DNA from 3 places in the Burkholderia sp. 22PA0099 genome. Region 2 is predicted to be linked to each of the others. Evidence: riboswitches for the same ligand, from Rfam matches in the RefSeq annotation. Region 2 holds a riboswitch; each other region holds the start of a gene.
The links. Region 2 has a riboswitch for glycine ahead of gcvT (glycine cleavage system aminomethyltransferase GcvT). Riboswitches for the same ligand answer to the same signal wherever they lie in the genome.
Positions count from the first base shown of each region.

Region 1 (6,212 bases), 1.6 Mb from region 2:
GCAGGGGGCCGGGAAGTCGGTCGGCGGCGCAACAATGGCCGCGATTCGAGCAGGGGTATCGGGTGGACGAGGCGCGCGATGCGTTGCTGCGGTGGCCCTGCTCGATGCGATATCGGATGCGCCGCTACGTTGCGCGCGCTCAGGTCAGCAACGGCGTCAGGTCCGGATCGCCCTTCTCCATCGCCCGACGATACGCGGGCCGCGCGCCGATACGCTGGAGGTAAGCCAGTATGCCGGGGTAAGGCGCGAGATCGACCGGATGAAACAGGCGCATCGTCGTCAGTGAAAACACGTTCATGATGTCCGCCGCCGTGAACGTGTCGCCGGCGAGATAGGCGCTGTGCGCCAGCCGGTCGTCGATCAGGCGCAGCACCTTGTCGAGCCGCCCCCGGGTCGACGTCAACACCGGATGATCGGCCGGCAATCCGCAGCGCTCCACGGTCATCGATCGAAGCATGACCGGCTGCAGGTTGCCGTTGGCAAAATGAAACCAGTAGAGATAGGACGCGAACGCCGGATGCGACGAATCGAACTGCAGCCGCCCATGCCCGTATCGCGCGAGGATGAATTCGACGATCGCGGCCGATTCGGCCAGGCACGCGCCGTCGACCTCGACCAGCGGCGCGGCGCCGAGAGGATGCAGCGCTTTCAATTCAGGCGGCGACAGGCGTGTGACGGCATCCCGTTGATACTTCTCCAGTTCGAAGGGAAGGTCCAGCTCCTCGCAGAGCCAGATGATCCGTTCGGATTGCGAATGACCCAGATGATGAATTTTCAGCATGGCATGTGTTCCTCGGTATGAAATGTAGCGAGCGAGACGGCGATGAGCGATGCGGTGGCTAGACACCGTCCGGCGCGCCGAGATGGCGGGCGAACGACGCCGAGCGCCCACGGCGTTGTCCGCGAACGTCGGTGGGCAGATAGCCGAACCGCTCACGGAAGCGAGCCGAGAAGCGGGATGCGGAGGCATAACCGGTGGCCAGGGCGATCTCCAGTACAGGCACATCGGTGTTCTGAAGCAACGCCAGCGCATGCGACATGCGGACATCCTGCTGAAGCCGGCGAAACGATGTGTCCTCCGCCGCCAGCTTTCTTCGCAGTGTCGGCACGCTGGTTGCGATTTCGTCGGCGACGCGTTCCATCGACCACGCCGTCGACAGATCCGCGGCAAGCAGCGTGCGAACCTGCTCGCCGAACGACGCCGGCGCCGACGCCAGGGACGAAAAATGAAAACCGCGTTCGGCGAGCCACAGCAGCACTTCCCGCAAACGGCTCGCCGCGATCGCCGGCGGCAGGCCTTCGGCCGGTTGCAAGCCATTGAAGGCGCGATAGAACGATGCGCGAAACGCGTCGCCCAAGCCGGCATGCACGGCCACGCGCGGGCTCGGCCGGCGCCTGACCGGCTCGGGCATCGCGAGCAGCGCCGCACTCCAGTTGATCCAGAGCGCACGGTAGAGGCCGCTTCGGCCGGGCGTGTTGGAGATGTCGACGCGTTCACCGGCCTGCAGCGTGAACGCCGCCCCGGGGTTCGCGACGCCCTCGCCGCCACGCCAGCGAATCCGCTTGGTGCCCTCCTCGACGAGAATCAGCGTTGCCTGACCGACCACGATCCGACGCGAGGTCAGATCGGAGCGTTGCACGATATGCCCCGCCGCGCCCACCTCGGGCCTGGACAGTACGCTGCGTGAACCCGCTCCGAACCGGATTGCCTCGGCGAGGCGGTCGGCGGCCTCGCTCTCTGCCGACAGGTCGGCATTCATGGGACATCCGACAGCGAGCGCGTCGGCCACGGCACGGGCGATTCGAGCGTGGCAACGATCGGCTGCGGGCAGCGTGATGCGCGAGCGCAACGCGGCGCGGTGTCGAACGGTGAAGCGATCATGGCGGGTATCGTTGATGTCCAGGGAACGTGAGCCATTCTGTCATCAAATATCGGCATGATCGCGACGGTTTCGCTCAATCTCTGTGCGAATTCGCTCATCTCGTCGCAGCGAGGTTCGGACCGCATCCGGGCAGTCGGTCAATGCCGCGAATTCAACCCTCGCCGATCACCGACGTCACGGCTTCCGCCGTTGCCGCCGACAAGGTCCAGCCGAGATGCCCATGCCCGGTGTTGTAGAAGACGCCCGGGCGCTTGCCACGCCCCACTCGCGGCAGCATGCTCGGCAACATCGGCCGCAAGCCCGCCCACGGCACCACGCGAGACGTCGAGACGGCGGGAAAGTAGCGGCGCACCCAATCGACCAAAGGCTCGATCCGATCCGCGCGAATGTCCCGGTTCGCGCCATTGAATTCCGCCGTGCCGGCAACCCGGAAACGATCCGCGCCCAGACGGCTGGTCACGATCTTCGCGCGATCGTCGAGCAGGCTGACCCAGGGCGCGCCGTCGCGGCTCGGTGCATCGTCCAGTTGCACGGTGATCGAATACCCTTTGACCGGATAGACGTTCACGTGGTCGCCCACCATCGCGGCGAACTGCTTACTGCCGACCCCGGCGCAGATGACGACACGATCGAAAACCTCCTGTTGCCGCCCGGAGGCGATCGAGATCCGGCCGCCCTCGATCGACTCGATGCCGCCGACCGCCGTGTCGTAATGAAATTGCACGCCGCGACGCTCGCAGGCCGACGACAGCCCCCGGGTAAATTTGTGAATGTCGCCGGTTGAATCGGACTCCGTAAAGAATCCGCCGTGGAAACTGCCCTGAAGCGCCGGCTCGATCGCGCGCATCTCCTCCGGCGTCACCGCTCGACGGTCCAGCCCGCCTGCACGCAGCAAGGTGTTCACGCGCGTGGCCGCGTCGTGCTCCTTGCGCGTTGCATAGAAGTGCAAAATACCGCGCCGCTCGTGATCGAACTCGATGCCCTCGCGCTCCGCAATCTCGAACAGATGGGCACGGGCGGCGATCGCCAGCCGCACGGTCTCGATCGTGTTCGCTTCGTAGCGCGGGATCTTCCCGAGGAATTCGGCGATCCAGCCGTACTTGTGCGCACTGGGGCGCGGGTTCAGGAGCAGCGGCGCGTCGCGCGTGAACATCCACCGCAACCCCTTCAGTACCGTGGCCCGGCTGTTCCAGACTTCCGCATTGCTGGCCGAGAGCTGGCCGCCGTTGGCGAAGGAGGTTTCCATCGCGGCATAGCGGTGCCGTTCGAAGACGGTGACGCTGTGGCCGCGTTGCGAGAGCGCATAGGCGGTCGTGACGCCGGTAATGCCGGCGCCAATGATGGCGATTCGTGACATGTGATGGTCCAGACAGTGTTGAGCATTGCCGGCGATCCGTGCCGCCGGCGCATTTGCCCCATCTGTCCGTTTACCTGAGAGTTTCGCCACATCCCGCATGACATCGCGGCGCGGCTCCCCTTCGGTGGGCGCGCAAGGCGCCGCTCTCCAGAGTGTTCCCGCATCACGGTCCTTTTGCCTGAGAGTTTCCGGGGCGGTTGCTCCGTCGGCGCCGCTTGACTTGAGCAAGCGGTCTCTCCCGTGATGCACGTGTAGAACGACCGCAAACTTACCATACGCAATGCGGAACGGCCAACGAAAACGCGATATCCCTTACCGCGCGCTCGTCCTCGACACCGATCTGCCGATACACGGCGTCGAAGCCTCCACGGCGACCCCGCGACGCGTGCCCCGGTATGGATTTTCGCGCCCCCGCCAGGGCATCGACCGCCTCTTTCGCCCGCCATTCAGCCGGTACGGAATTGACTCGACCACCGGTGCCCGCATCGCCGTCGCGCCGGCGTTTTCCGGTTTTAGTACTAGTCCTATGCGGTTCGAAACCGGTCAGATATCACCGATGGTCAGCACTTTGTAAAGTGAACTCATCGGTTAAAACCTACTGGAGCGAACCATGAAAACCTCACTGATCCAACGCGCAGTCACCACCACCTTCCTCGTCGGCGCCATGTTTGGCGGCGTGAACGCAGCCCATGCCGCTTCGACCAGCGACTACTTCGTGGCGAAGGGCTCGGCCACCGTCGACGATTCCGCCACGGCCAAGGGCGCGAACGCAGTGGCAGCCGGCGCGTCGGCCGCCGCGAATGGCGCCGACTCGACCGCCCTCGGCCACGGCGCCATCGCCGCATCGGCAGGCGCCAGCGCGATCGGCGCGGGTGCCAGCGCCTCGGGCGCCGGGGCTGTCGCACTGGGCAACAACGCGGTAGCGGCATCGGGCAGCGCCGGCAACATCGCCATCGGCCAGGGCTCGCTGTCGAACGGTGGCGGCGGAGCGATCGCGCTGGGCCTCAATGCCAACAGCGGCAGCTACGATTCGGTGGCGGTCGGCACCAATGCGAAGACGCTCGGACATAGCTCGGTATCGATTGGGGAAGACGCCCTGAGCGCCTCGTCCGATTCGGTGACGCTCGGTCACGCGGCCAGCACCGCCGGCAGCAGCTCGGTCGCCATTGGCGTGAAGGCAGCGGCCAACAGCTATAACTCCGTCGCGATCGGCAACGGCGCGCAGACCAACAGCTACAACTCGGTCGCACTCGGCAACAGCGCGCTGACCACCGGTTCGAGCTCGGTCGCCATTGGCGTGAAAGCAGCGGCCAACAGCTACGACTCCGTTGCGCTCGGGGCGGCCGCCACCGCGAATTCGTCGCTGGCGGCGGCGATCGGCTACGGCGCAGCCGCGAATTCGCAAGCCGCCGTGGCCGTCGGCTACAAGGCGACCGCCAACAAGGTCGCGGACATCGCGATCGGCGATCAGGCGCTGGCCGACTCCACCGGTCTGGGCAATCCCGCGTCGGCACTCGGTTATCAAGCGCACGCAATCGGCTCGGGCACCGCGATCGGTGCACTCGCAAACGCCGCCACGGTCCAATCGACCGCGTTGGGCGCGAACAGCACGGTATCGGAACTCAACGGCACCGCGATCGGCTTCGGCGCGCAAGTGCAAGCCGGCGCCACCAACGCCGTCGCACTCGGCCAGGGCAGCGTCGCCAATCGCGCCAACACCGTCTCGGTGGGCGCGGCGGGCGCCGAACGCCAGATCACCAACGTCGCGGCCGGCACCGCCGACACCGACGCGGTGAACGTCGCGCAACTGAAGCAGGCCGGCCTGGTGGGCAGCGACGGCTCGACGCTCGACGCGCTCGTGTACGACGCCGGCTCGAACCGCGGCATGGTCACGCTCGGCGGGATCGGCGCGGCGCAGACGGTGGCGCTCACGAACGTCGCGGCAGGCCGCATCGCGGCGAACAGCACCGACGCCGTGAACGGCGGCCAACTGTTCGAGCTGACCTCGCGGGTCGATGCCCTGGCGAGCACGGGCTATGCCGGCAATACCGGCAATACCGGCCGGGATGCGGGTAACGGCGGCCCCGTCGACGGTGCCGGCCAGCGCGTGACCAACGTCGCGGCCGGTGTGGCGGACACGGACGCGGCGAACGTCGGCCAGTTGAACTCGGCTGTCGACAACGGCGTGCAGCGCGCCAACGCCTACACGAACCAGCAGGTCGGCCAGCTGCGTTCGGATGTGGACGGCTACCGCAAGGATGCGGCCGCCGGCTCCGCCTCGGCGATGGCGATGGCGAATTTGCCGCAGGCGGTGCTGCCGGGCGAACGCGTGGTGTCGATCGCGGGCGGCACGTACGGCGGCCAGTCGGCGATGGCGCTCGGCCTGTCGACCGCCACGCAAAAGTGGATGGTCAAGGGTTCGCTGACCACCAACACGCGCGGCTCGGTGGGCGCGGGTGCCGGTGTGGGCTACCGCTGGTAAGGCTTCCTGACGCGTTCTGACAACAACAACGAACAGAGAGAGCAGGACCGGCCCCGTGGTTCGTTCCGGAAGTCGTGGCGGGGTCGTTTGGCCGGGCTGAATGCCCGGCTTTTTTTCGTCCCTGTCCCATAGCCTGGCGAGCCGTCGACCGCCAGACTGCTGTTTTGCGGTCCGGCAGCAGCGCAGCCGGGCACATCTTGCCGGCAGAGGAATCGCGATGACATTCAGCACGAACGAGCAGAAGCAACTGATCGCGGCATCGAAAGCGGGCCGGGCGCGGATCGACGACACCGTCAAGCAGCTGCGTCTCGATCATCCCGACCACTTCCACACCGAAGCTTCGTTGCCACTGCGGCGCTTCCATGACCAGCCGCTGCGCGGCGAACCGTGTCAATCATTCGTGCAGCGGGTCGGCGCCCGCGACAGCGATCGCAACCCGTCCGCCTGAACCGGGCACCCCAGTCGCCGCGTCGAATTCACCCGGCGAATT
Region 1 is NZ_CP163165.1:1,694,790-1,701,001, reverse strand. It holds gene AB4851_RS23160 (glutathione S-transferase family protein) at 140-892, opposite strand; gene AB4851_RS23155 (helix-turn-helix transcriptional regulator) at 840-1,760, opposite strand; gene AB4851_RS23150 (hypothetical protein) at 1,757-1,981, opposite strand; gene AB4851_RS23145 (D-amino acid dehydrogenase) at 2,035-3,240, opposite strand; glycine riboswitch at 3,397-3,491, opposite strand; gene AB4851_RS23140 (YadA family autotransporter adhesin) at 3,851-5,722, shown strand; gene AB4851_RS23135 (hypothetical protein) at 5,940-6,170, shown strand.
Region 1: another riboswitch for glycine. It lies ahead of AB4851_RS23145 (D-amino acid dehydrogenase); the one in region 2 lies ahead of gcvT (glycine cleavage system aminomethyltransferase GcvT).

Region 2 (6,212 bases):
ATCTCGCGCACGTTCTGCTCGAACACGCCGTGGGTGGACGGGTAGGTGATCATGATCGCGGCGAGGTTGGCCGAGTGCTGATCCGCCTTGGCCTTCAGGTCGGCGATGTCGACGTTGCCCTGCTCGTCGCAGGCCACCACCACCACCTTCATGCCGGCCATGTGCGCCGAGGCCGGGTTGGTGCCGTGCGCCGACGCCGGGATCAGGCAGACGTCGCGATGGCCTTCGCCGCGCGAGGCGTGATACGCGTCGATGATCAGCAGGCCCGCGTATTCGCCCTGCGAGCCGGCGTTCGGCTGCAGCGACACGGCCGCATAGCCGGTGGCCGCCACCAGCATCTGTTCGAGCTGGGCGATCATGGTGCGATAGCCCACCGTTTGATCTTCCGGCGCGAACGGGTGGATCTGGCCGAATTCGGGCCAGGTGACCGGCAGCATTTCCGAGGTGGCGTTCAGCTTCATCGTGCACGAGCCGAGCGGGATCATCGAGCGGTCTAGCGCGAGATCCTTGTCCGACAGGCTGCGCAGGTAGCGCAGCATTTCCGTTTCCGAATGATGGCGGTTGAACACCGGGTGCGTCAGGTAGGCGCTGGTGCGTTCGAGGTCGGCCGGCAGCACCGGCGCGCCCGGCAGCGCGGCGTCGAGTTCCTCGACCGACGGCGCGGCGGCCCCCGCCACCGTGGCGAACACGGCCAGCAGGTCGGCCAGGTCGGCGCGCGTGGTGGTTTCGTCGATCGACACGCCGACGCGCGTTTCGCCGGCGCGGCGCAGGTTGATGCGCTTGCCGCGCGCCGCGTCGTGCAGCGCCGTGGCCTGCGCGCCGGCTTCGATGGTCAGCGTGTCGAAGAACGTGTCGTTGACGAGCGCGAAGCCGAGCTGCCCGAGGCCCGCGGCCAGCAGGCCGGCGATGCGGTTCACGCGCAGCGCGATGGTCTTGAGGCCGCGCGGGCCGTGATAGACGGCGTACGAGCTGGCCATGATGGCGAGCAACGCCTGCGCCGTACACACGTTGGAGGTGGCCTTCTCGCGGCGGATGTGCTGCTCGCGCGTTTGCAGCGCGAGGCGCATCGCCGGCTTGCCTTGCGCATCGACGGTCACGCCGACCAGCCGGCCCGGCATCTGCCGCTTGAATTCGTCGCGCACCGCGAGGTACGCGGCGTGCGGGCCGCCGAAGCCGACCGGCACGCCGAAGCGCTGGGTGTTGCCGATCGCGACATCCGCGCCCCATTCGCCCGGCGGCGTCAGCACCGTCAGCGCGAGCAGGTCGGCCGCCACCACCACGTGGCCGCCGGCCGCGTGCACGGCTTCGGTCAGCGCGCGGTAGTCGCGCACGTCGCCGTCCACGCCCGGGTATTGCAGCAGCACGCCGAACGCGTTGGCCTCGGCGGCTTGCGCGGCCGGGCCGGTGACGATTTCGATGCCGACCGGCACGGCGCGCGTGCGAATCACTTCGAGCGTTTGCGGCAGCACGTCGTCGGCCACGAAGAAGCGGTTCGACTTCGGCTTGCCGTTGCGTTGCAGCAGCGTCATCGCCTCGGCGGCGGCGGTGGCCTCGTCGAGCAGCGAGGCGTTCGAGATGGCGAGGCCGGTGAGGTCGGTCACCATTTGCTGGAAGTTCAGCAGCGCTTCGAGGCGGCCTTGCGAGATTTCGGGCTGGTACGGCGTGTAGGCCGTGTACCAGGCCGGATTTTCGAGCACGTTACGCAGGATCACGGCCGGCGTATGCGCGTTGTAATAGCCCTGGCCGATGAAGGTCCGGAACACCTGGTTCTGATTCGCCAGCTCGCGCAGCGCGGCGAGCGCTTCCGCTTCGCTTTTCGGCTGCGTGAACGGGCCGAGCGGCAGCGTTTCGTCGCGGCGGATCGCGGCGGGAATCACCGCATCCATCAGCGCCGCGCGCGACGCGAAGCCGAGCGTGTCGAGCATCGCCTGCTGGCTGGCGGCGTCGGGGCCGATATGGCGTTCGGCGAACGCGTCGTGCGTTTCGAGCGCGGCGAGCGAGAGGGGCGTGCGGTTCATCAGGTGATCCGGATGGTCGAGCTTCATGGCATGTCCTGCGGGGTGGCGGCGCGCACCGGAGCCGGGCGCGCCGCGCGGGTCGTAAAACGCTTAGTCGATCAGCTTGGTGTACGCGGCTGCGTCGATCAGCTTGTCGGTGCTGGCGCCGGGGGCGAGCTTGATCTTGAAGAGCCAGGCTTCGTAGGCGTCTTCGTTGACCGATTCCGGCGTGTCGATCGCGTCGGCGTTGACGGCGAGGATCTCGCCCGATACCGGCGAGTAGATGTCGGAAGCGGCCTTGACCGATTCGACGACGCCGACTGCTTCGCCTTCCTTGAACTGCTTGCCGACTTCCGGGAGTTCGAGGAAGACGATGTCGCCGAGCGTGCTCTGCGCGTGATCGGTGATGCCGACCGTCAGCGTGCCGTCAGCTTCGGTGCGGATCCATTCGTGTTCGTCGGTGTATTTCAGATCGGCCGGGACGTTGCTCATCGGATGCTCCTGATTGGGTTTTGTGCGTTGAAGTTCGCCGTGCGCGCGGGAGGGGGCCGTCAGACGGCCAGCACCTTGCCGTTGCGCACGAACGGGAGTTTTACCACGCGCGCGGGAAGGTTTTTGTCCCGGATTTGCACCTGCACCGCATCGCCCGCCGATACGCCGGCCGGCACGCGCGCGAACGCGATCGATTCCTGCATGGTGGGCGAGAAGGTGCCGCTCGTGATCTCGCCTTCGCCGTGCGCGGTGACGACCTTCTGGTGGGCGCGCAGCACGCCGCCGGCCTTGCCGTTTTCCTTCAGCAGGATCAGGCCGACGAAGGCGGCGCGCTGGCCGTTGGCTTCGAGCGCGGCGCGGCCGACGAAATCGCGCGGGGCGGCGAGGTCGACCGTCCAGGCCAGGCCCGCGTCGAGCGGCGAGACGGTGTCGTCCATGTCCTGGCCGTAGAGGTTCATGCCGGCTTCGAGGCGCAGCGTGTCGCGCGCGCCGAGCCCGGCCGGGCGCACGCCCTGGGCGACCAGCGCATTCCACAGCGCTTCGACGTGGCTGGCCGGCACGATGATCTCGAAGCCGTCCTCGCCCGTGTAGCCGGTGCGGGCAACGGTGAGGTCGCCGAACGGCGTGCCGGCGACCTGCGCGGCGTTGAACGGCTTCAGTTCGCTGGTGGCGGCGCGGGCGGCGGGAATCGTGTCCCAGGCCTTGGCGCGCGCGTTCGGGCCTTGCACGGCGACGATCGCCAGCTCGCGGCGCGGCGTGATCTCGAGGCCGAAGCCGCCGTCGGCGTTCAGGCGCGCGAACCAGGCGAGATCTTTCTCGGCGGTGCCGGCGTTGACCACCACGCGGAAGAAGTTTTCGGTGAAGTAATAGACGATCAGGTCGTCGATCACGCCGCCTTCCGGGTTCAGCAGGCACGAATAGAGCGCCTTGCCCGGGGTTTGCAGCTTGCCGACGTGGTTGGCGATGGCGTGCTCGAAGAACGCGCGCACGCGCTCGCCGCGGAAATCGACGACGCACATGTGCGACACGTCGAACATGCCCGCATCGGTGCGCACGGCACGGTGCTCGTCGAGCTGGGAGCCGTAGTTCACGGGCATGTCCCAGCCGCCGAAATCGACCATGCGGGCATTGAGCGCCGTATGCGCGGCGTGAAGCGGGGTGTGTTTGAGTGCGGTCATCGGGGCCTCGGGGTTCCGTCCGCGCGGGTGCGCGAGCGTGACAACGATCTGGCAATTCGCGGGATGCACGGGCGACACGACGCCAGTGAATCCTTGCCAAGCCCCTCTGTCCTTGGTACCTGAGAGATTGCGCGGCCGTGACCGGCCTGCGCGCGCCCCTTCGGTGGGCAGCTTGCCGGTGCGTTCGCACGGGCTACTGCCGCTCTCCAGAGTTCGAAACGCGCGACGCGCCGCATTGGCGGCGCGCACGGTGTTTCGACGCGGTCGGTCCTTTTGCCTGAGAGTTTGCGGGTGTGCCCCTTCGGCGGCGCGGCGAGCCGATGTACCGGCTGCTGCGCGCTCTCCCGACGCGTGCCGGCGAATGTACGCGAGGCCCAACGGCTTGTCAATTTGCGCAAATTCATGTCGCCTGGCGGCAGGCGGATGTCGCACGCCTGCGTGGCGAGGCTGGGGATAAGCCGGTGGACAAGGTGTGGAACGGCAGGGGGTAACCGGCTGTTCGGCTGTGGAAAATCGTGTGGATGACTACGTGGGCAAGCGCGGGATTTGCTGGGGATAAGCGGTGGGCAGGCGGTGGATAACGGGTGGGTAAGCAGGGGCGAAGTGTGGGATAAGGCGGTGGATAACCGGGTGGAAAAGCGCTGAAAAAGCTGTGGAAAGGGGGCCGGAAAACCGTGGGATAAGCGGTGGGCAACTGCCCGTTCGCGGTGGACAAGCCTTGGGATAACCGGTGGGCGAGCGGTGAACAAGTCGCGCGGAGCGGGCTCCGGGAGCGCCGCGCGAGGCCGCGCCATGGCGGCTTGCGGGATGAAACGGAGAGGGAGAAAGCCGGGCGCGGAGCCGACGGCGCGCCGCGCGGTGCCGCGCCATGGCGGCTTGCGAGATGAACGGAGAGGGAGAAAGCCGGGCGCGGAGCCGACGGCGCGCCGCGCGAGGCCGCGCCATGGCGGCTTGCGAGATGAACGGAGAGGGAAAAGCCGGGCGCGGAGCCGACGGCGCGCCACGCGATGCCGCGTCACGGCGGCTTGCGAGATGAAACGAAGACGGAGAAAGAACGGCGCGGAGCCGGCGGCGCACGTCGCGCTCACCCGCCCACACCCACCGCTTACACGCCGATCGCGCGCGCGGCCGTATCGAGTTCCTGGTTCAGCACGCGCTGTTCGTCGGCGGTCAGGCCGCCGCCGTGCTGGGCGCTCATGTCGTTCGCTTCCTGGCGGATCACGTCGAGCCGGCGATGCAGCGCGCGGCCTTGCGGGGGCGGATAGGCGCCACCCGTCACGCGCGAATCGATGCGCCCGCCGAGGCTGTCGATCCGGGCCAGGATGTCGTTCATGCGCTCGACGCCCACCGGCGGCGGCGCCGGTTGCGGCGGGGGCGGCAGCGTCGGCTGGACGGGGGCCGGTTGAACGGGGCGCGGACGCGGCGTCCATCGCTTCGGCGGCGGCGTGACCACGCACGCGGCCAGCGAGGCGACGAGGGCGGCGCCGAGGGCCGTACGGATCAACCGTTGCATGAATCGTTCTCCTTGTGGCGGATCGGTGAGGCGCGAATGCGGGTGCGGCGTGCCGAAAACGAAGCCGGCCCTCTCGGGGCCGGCCGTTTTAAGCACGATTGAGACTATTCCTAAGTCAGTTCGGGTTCCCGAGACTTTTGTAACGGTTTGTACCGGCGAGCGCGTACGCCGGTGTCAAAACGTTTCGCGCACGAACGGCAGGCGGCGGCCTTCGCGCTCGCTGCGATCGGCCAGCTCGATGATCGCCATCACGTCGACGGCATCCTGGGCCGTCACCGGGAACGGCGCGCGATCGTGGATCGAGGCAGCCAGCGCGCGGTAGAACTCGGCGTACTGACCGTCGAGCGTGGGCACCGGGCGTTCCGTCTCGACGTCGCCGTCGAGCAGATGCAGCACGCCGGGGTGGTTGCCGCCGCCGAATTCGACGTCGTCGGGCGTCAGGCCCGCCTTGAGTTGATCTTCCTGCGTGTCCAGCCCGAACTTCTGATAGCCGCCGCGCGTGCCGAGCACGGTGAAGCGCGCCGGCTCGATCGCCGCGAGCGCGCTCGCGTGCAGCGCCACTTCCTTGTCCGGATAGCCGAGCACCAGGTGGATCAGGTCGGCGGCCTCCGAGCCGTCGCGGCGCGCGCGCACCGTCGCGCTGACCGTGTCCGGCGCGCCGAACAGCGCCAGCGCCTGGTCGATCAGGTGCGGGCCGAGATCGAACAGCAGGCCGCCGCCGCGCGTCGCGTCCTCGCGCCAGCGCTGGCGGATCTGCGGGCGGAAGCGGTCGAAGTGCGATTCGAACCAGGTGATGCGGCCCAGTTCGCCGCTCGCGACGAGCTGGCGAACGGTGAGGAAATCGCCGTCCCAGCGGCGGTTGTGGAACGGCGCGAACACCAGCCCGCGGTCCGCCGCGAGCCGCGCCAGCGTGCGCGCCTCGGCCGAACTCAGCGTGACCGGCTTGTCGACCACCACGTGCTTGCCCGCTTCCAGCGTGCGGCGGGCCAGATCGAAGTGGGTGTCGTTCGGCGTGGCGATCACCACGCATTC
Region 2 is NZ_CP163165.1:130,358-136,569, reverse strand. It holds gene gcvP (aminomethyl-transferring glycine dehydrogenase) at 1-2,045, opposite strand, end outside; gene gcvH (glycine cleavage system protein GcvH) at 2,109-2,489, opposite strand; gene gcvT (glycine cleavage system aminomethyltransferase GcvT) at 2,549-3,667, opposite strand; glycine riboswitch at 3,764-3,887, opposite strand; glycine riboswitch at 3,922-4,024, opposite strand; gene AB4851_RS15825 (hypothetical protein) at 4,773-5,180, opposite strand; gene AB4851_RS15820 (oxidoreductase) at 5,355-6,212, opposite strand, start outside.

Region 3 (6,212 bases), on a different replicon from region 2:
GACGCTCCGCGCACGATACGCTGGCGCTGCTCGACGACATCGGCTCGCCCGCCACGGTGGCCTCGAACGGGCCGCGCTATTTCGGTTTCGTCGTGGGAGCGTCGTTGCCGGGCGCGGCCGCGGCCGAGCGGCTGATGATGGCGTGGGATCAGGGCGCGCCGCTGGCCATGGCATCGCCCGTCAGTGCGCGCATCGAGGCAGTGGCCGGCAACTGGCTGCTCGAGGCGCTCGATCTGCCGCGAGGCAGCGCCGTCGGCTTCGGCACGTCGGCCACGGCATGCGGGCTGAGTTGCCTGGCGGCCGCGCGGCGCGCCTTGCTCAAGCGGGCCGGATGGGATCTCGACACGAAGGGGCTGTACGGTGCGCCGCAAATCCGCGTGGTGGTATCGGCGCGGATTCACGTGGTGGTGCTCAAGGCGTTGCGGGTGCTCGGCTTCGGCACGGAGCAGGTCATTCCGGCGGCCACTGACGCGCACGGCCGCGTCGATCCCGAGCGCCTGCCCGAACTCGACGCCAACACCATCCTTTGCCTGCAGGCCGGCGAGGTCAACACCGGCGAATTCGATCCGTTCGCAGCGCTCATTCCGAAGGCAAAGGCGCAAGGCGCATGGGTACACGTGGATGGCGCGTTCGGCTTGTGGGCGCGGGCATCGCAGGCGTTGCGGCACCATACGGACGGTGTGGAACTCGCGGACAGCTGGACCACGGACGGGCACAAGTGGCTGAATACGCCCTACGACTGCGCGATGGCGATCTGCCGCGATCCCGACGCATTGGCGGAAACCTTGAGCAGCGATGCCGTCTACGCCACCGGCTCGCGCCTGGCCCAGAAGAACCTCACGCTCGAATTCTCCCGACGCCCTCGCGGCATCACGATTTGGGCCGCGCTGCGCACGCTCGGCCAGCAAGGCGTGGCCGCGATGGTGGAACGTCATTGCGCCCAGGCGACCAGATTGGCGCACGGGTTGCGCGATGCCGGTTTCGACGTGCTGAATCGCGTTGTCCTCAACCAGGTATTGGTTCGGGGAGAAAACGATGCGCAGACTGCTGCGATCCGGCAGGCCGTTGAAAGCTCGGGTGAAGCCTGGTTCGGGCCGGCGGTGTGGGACGGGCGCCCTGCATTCCGCCTCAGCGTATCGTCGTGGCGCACCGAAGATGCGGATATCGACAGGACCATCGCGCTGCTTCGGAGCGCACGCGACACGGCCTGATCACCGGCAAGTCATGCGGCGCTACCGCCCCTGCTCAATCACCGGGCGTATCGACGAGGCGACAATGCCGACCGCGACACGCCCGAATGACCGCACGCCTCAGTTCGTACCCTGAAGCGCATAAGTTTGCAGATGTGCAAAGGCGGTTCGCAAATACGGTGTCTCGATCCGATGGCGCGCCGCGCGGGCGATCATGTCGCCCACGATCGCGTCGGACTCGATGCGCGGCGCGCGCCGCGCGATGTCGCGCATCATCGACGCGGCCCAGGTCGAATCCGGGTCGAGCAGGAAACCGCGAACGCCGCTCACCGCCTGCTCGCCGAGGCCGAACCCCTCCGCCGCGGCCACGGCAAGCGATTCGTCGAGCAGCGCCTCGATCACGCCCTTGCCATCCGCCGTCCGCAAGATATCGCACAAGCGCCCGCGCATCAGGCAGGTCGCGGCGGCGCCCGAGCACAACATCACCCACTTCTGCCATAGGTCGGCTTCGACCCGCTCCGACGCCACGCGCAAACCCGGCGTGGATGCGATCGCCGCGTGGAAGCGGCGCACCAGATCGCGCTGCAGCGGATGGCGCGCACCGACAATCAGTTTGTCCTGACTGCCGGTGTGCACGACATGGCCGTCCTCTGCGAGCGACGCGGCGATATAGGACACGCCGCCCAGCACCCGTTCCCGCCCGACGCGACGGTCCAGCGTGTCGTACACCGCCATGCCGTTCAGCAATGCGAGCACACCGGTCGTGCCGGCGAGCGCGGGCGCCAGCGAATCCAGCGCGTCGTCGAGGTCGTAAGCCTTGCAGGTCAGCAAGACCAGGTCGTAGCCCGGCTCCACCGCATCCGCGGTCACGGCATTGACCGCCGCACCGAAATCCCCCAGCGCGCTCGACACGCGCAGGCCATCGCGAACCAAGGCGGCCGCGCGGTTCGGGCGCACGAGAAACGTCACGTTCGCGCCCGCCTGGATCAGACGCGAGCCATAGTAGCCGCCCAGCGCGCCAGCACCGAGGATCAGAACCCGAAGCCCTTCATGATGATTGCTCATATCTCCGCCATCGAATCGTTGTCCTGTACGCAGCCGGTATGCCGGACAGCGTGACATGCGGCTTGGCGCTCGCTGCACGGCTTCGAGCGCGATCATCGCCGCGGCTGGAATACTACTATTAAAGTAGTATTCCAGCCAGATATCGGAGACATGCCTAGCCGTCGATGTCTTCAACAACGACATGTGCGGTTCAATCAATCGGCGCCGATCACCGACGCGATAGCGGTGCCGCTCGAATCGTGACGCCGGTAATGCCGGCGCCGATGATGGCGATTCGTGACATGTGATGGTCCAGATCGAATTGAGCATCGCCGACGACAACCGCCGCCGGCGCCGATGCCCCATCTGTCCATTTACCTGAGAGTTTCGCCACCGCCCGGATTGCGCCACGGCGGTGGCTCCCCTTCGGTGGGCGGGCGAGGCGCCACTCTCCAGAGCGTTCTTGCATCACGGTCTTTTTGCTTGAGAGTTTCCGGGGCGGTTGCTCCGTCGGTGCCGCTCGCTCAAGCGGTCTCTCCCGTGATGCACGAATAGAACGATTGCCAATTTACCCTGAACGGCGTGCGCCATAATTCGGCAACGGGAAATCCATTACCGCGTGTCGGTTCCACCCCCAATCTCAAGTATTCCTATTCAAATAGTCGTTCAGTCGTGCCTCTCGACCGCCGGGTCAGTATCCGGCGCGTGACGATACGTTGTCGCGGGCGACGTTGCCGCCGGCCGTATGCGCATTGGCCTGCGCGACGGCCGAGATAATATCGATCGCCTCCTGCACCTGATCGCGGGTGATGTTCAGGTAAGGGATCGCGCGAACGCCGTCCGCACCGGACGGCAGGACATGCAGCCCCTTTTCGTAAAGCCGCTCGACGAATTCACCGGCCGGGAGCGACGATATGCCGAACCTCACGATGTTCGTTTCGACCGTGGACACATCGAGGGAAATGCCGGGTTGGCCCGCGATGCCGTTGGCCAGCATGCGCGCATGTTCGTGATCCTCATGAAGCCGCTCACGGTGATGGCGCAGTGCGTGCAACGCGCCGGCCGCGACGATCCCGGCCTGGCGGAACCCGCCACCGATCTGCTGCTTGAAACGACGCGCGCGCGCGATGAAATCACGAGAGCCAGCCAGCGCCGAACCCACGGGCGCGCCGAGCCCTTTCGAAAAGCACACGCTGACCGAGTCGAAATGGCGTGCGTATTCGCGCTCGGGAATCCCGGTGGCGGCTGTCGCATGCCAGAGCCTCGCGCCATCCAGGTGCAGTGCGAGGCCGCGCTGCCGGCCAAGCTCGCAAACGGCCTGCAGCTGCTCGATCGGCCACACCTTGCCGCCACCGATGTTGTGGGTGTTTTCCACACAGAGCAGCTTGATCGGGGCAGGAATCGTGGTGGGGAAAAATCGATGCGACACGCCGAGCGCATTCGCTACGTCGTCCGGCGTGAAGACGCCGCGCACACCGGGCAGCAGGCGCGGGAGTACCCCGGAGAACGCTGCCGGCGCGCCGCCTTCAAGAATATAGACGTGCGCATTCTGATCGAAGAGAACCGCGTCGCCCGGTTCCGTATGGGTGCGGATCGCGACCTGATTGGTCATCGTGCCGGTCACCATGTACACCGCGTCTTCCTTGCCCAGCAATTCCGCGACTTCTCGCTCAAGTGCCTTGACGGTCGGATCGTCGCCATACACGTCGTCGCCGACCGGCGCGTTGGCGATGGCCTGACGCATGGCCTGAGTCGGCTGGCTGCAGGTGTCACTTCGTAAATCGATCATGCTGTGCTCCCGGATAAGGTGGATGGTGAGCACAGCTTCGGCCACGCACCGGCCGGCGATTTGGACAAACTTGCTGATTTACTGCCGGGCGATACCGGGCGGCACGCCGAAAAAACGACTGAACTCCCGACTCAAGTGCCCTTGATCGCAGTAGCCGACATCGATGGCGACCTGTCGCAACGGTACGCCACGGAGCACGCGATGTTTGGCCAATGCAACACGACGCTGCACCAGATACGCATGAGGCGCGACCCCGACCGACTTCTTGAACTCGCGCAGCAGGTGATAAGCGCTCATACCCGCCACCTGGGCGATGGCATCGAGCGACGGGTTATCCACGAAATGGGCATCGATATAGTCGCGCGCCCGGCGCACTGCCCCGGGCATCGCGCCCCCGGCGGATGGCCGATGCGTCGCCGACGCGTGTCTCAGCACGAGTTGGGCCATCGCGGCGGTAAGCCGGGATGTTCTTTCAAGCTGGCTGGCGTCATCGGATTCGGAGCAAATGTGCGCAGCGCGAAACAACCGCATCGTGTCGGGGTCGTCCATTACGACGTCGGGAAAATGCACGGACCGCTGTGGCGCACCGTCCGCGTCCCGCAACAGTCCGAGCAGGCCCGACGTCGATACATACACCATGCGGTAATCCCAACCGCCTTCGACCGCTGGACGCCCCTCATGAAGCTGCCCCGGATTGATCACGCAGATCGCGCCCTGCGGCATGATCAGCCTTCGGCCACGGCCCTCGAGAAACGCCTGTGCACCGCGTTCGATCACGCCGATCGCAAACTCGTCGTGCGCATGCGGCGGGAACCGATGCGTGCGATAGCTGGCTGTCATCAGTTCGGCGTCGGCAAAGCCAGGCTCGCGCCAAAATTTTGCCTGGTTCGATCGGGATGGATGTGCTGTATCCATGGTCGTGACCCATAGTCGGTGGTGTCCGGGGATCATCCGGCAGGAACAGGTGCCGCGGTGCATTCGCGCCTTGCCCTGTCGAGCAAACCGGACGCATTGATTGTAGCTACATCTAAATAATCGTCAATGCTGCGAATCATGGGCTCATCACGCCCCTAACGGCGGCACGCGGCCCCGTTTTTTGTACAAAACCGCAATTTTGTCCATCTCCTATCACTTGGAAGCCGCGACGATACCTGGACGGCCGCGCTTCGATGCGCGTGCGCCGCTCCACGCAACCGTAACGGACGGCCCCCGACTACGACCTGGCACCGCTTTAAGCAGGCCGTGGCACGGACGGTTTCTGTCCAGCGTCCCTCTCATTCCAAGCGAGACACTTCCATGAATCATGCTGACCTCGAACACCTGACGACCTCGTTCCCATACCGGCGCAAGTATGACAATTTCATCGGTGGACAATGGGTTCCGCCCGTTGCCGGTGAATACTTCACCAATGTATCCCCAATTACCGGCCAGCCGCTTTGCGACGTACCACGCTCTCAGGCAGAAGATGTCGAACTGGCGTTGGACGCAGCGCACGGTGCCAAAGCGGCTTGGGCGGCGATCTCACCCGCCGAACGCGCACTGGTATTGCACCGGATCGCCGACCGGATGCAGGACAATCTCGAACGTCTCGCGGTTGCGGAAACGATCGACAACGGCAAGCCGATCCGTGAAACGCGCGCAGCCGACTTGCCGCTTGCGATTGACCACTTCCGTTATTTCGCCGGATGTGTGCGTGCGCAAGAAGGTACGCTCGCCGAAATCGATCAAGATACCGTTGCATACCATTTTCACGAGCCGCTCGGCGTCGTCGCGCAGATCATTCCTTGGAATTTCCCGCTGCTGATGGCCGTTTGGAAGCTCGCGCCTGCGCTCGCAGCCGGCAATTGCGTGGTACTGAAACCGGCCGAACAGACGCCCGCGTCGATCCTGGTGCTGATCGAGCTGATTGCCGATCTGCTTCCGCCAGGGGTCGTGAACATCATCAACGGCTTTGGCGTGGAGGCAGGCAAGCCGCTTGCGTCGAGTCCGCGCGTGGCGAAAGTGGCATTCACCGGCGAGACCTCGACCGGCCGTCTGATCATGCAATACGCGAGCAAGAATCTGATCCCCGTCACCCTCGAACTGGGCGGAAAAAGCCCGAACATCTTTTTCGACGATGTCGTCAACGCCGATGACAGCTTCTTCGACAAGGCGCTCGAGGGCTTTGCGATGTTTGCCCTGAATCAGGG
Region 3 is NZ_CP163164.1:2,272,694-2,278,905, reverse strand. It holds gene AB4851_RS10190 (pyridoxal phosphate-dependent decarboxylase family protein) at 1-1,211, shown strand, start outside; gene AB4851_RS10185 (ketopantoate reductase family protein) at 1,311-2,564, opposite strand; glycine riboswitch at 2,600-2,691, opposite strand; glycine riboswitch at 2,696-2,785, opposite strand; gene AB4851_RS10180 (threonine aldolase family protein) at 2,926-4,023, opposite strand; gene AB4851_RS10175 (AraC family ligand binding domain-containing protein) at 4,102-4,938, opposite strand; gene adh (aldehyde dehydrogenase) at 5,320-6,212, shown strand, end outside.
Region 3: another riboswitch for glycine. It lies ahead of AB4851_RS10185 (ketopantoate reductase family protein); the one in region 2 lies ahead of gcvT (glycine cleavage system aminomethyltransferase GcvT).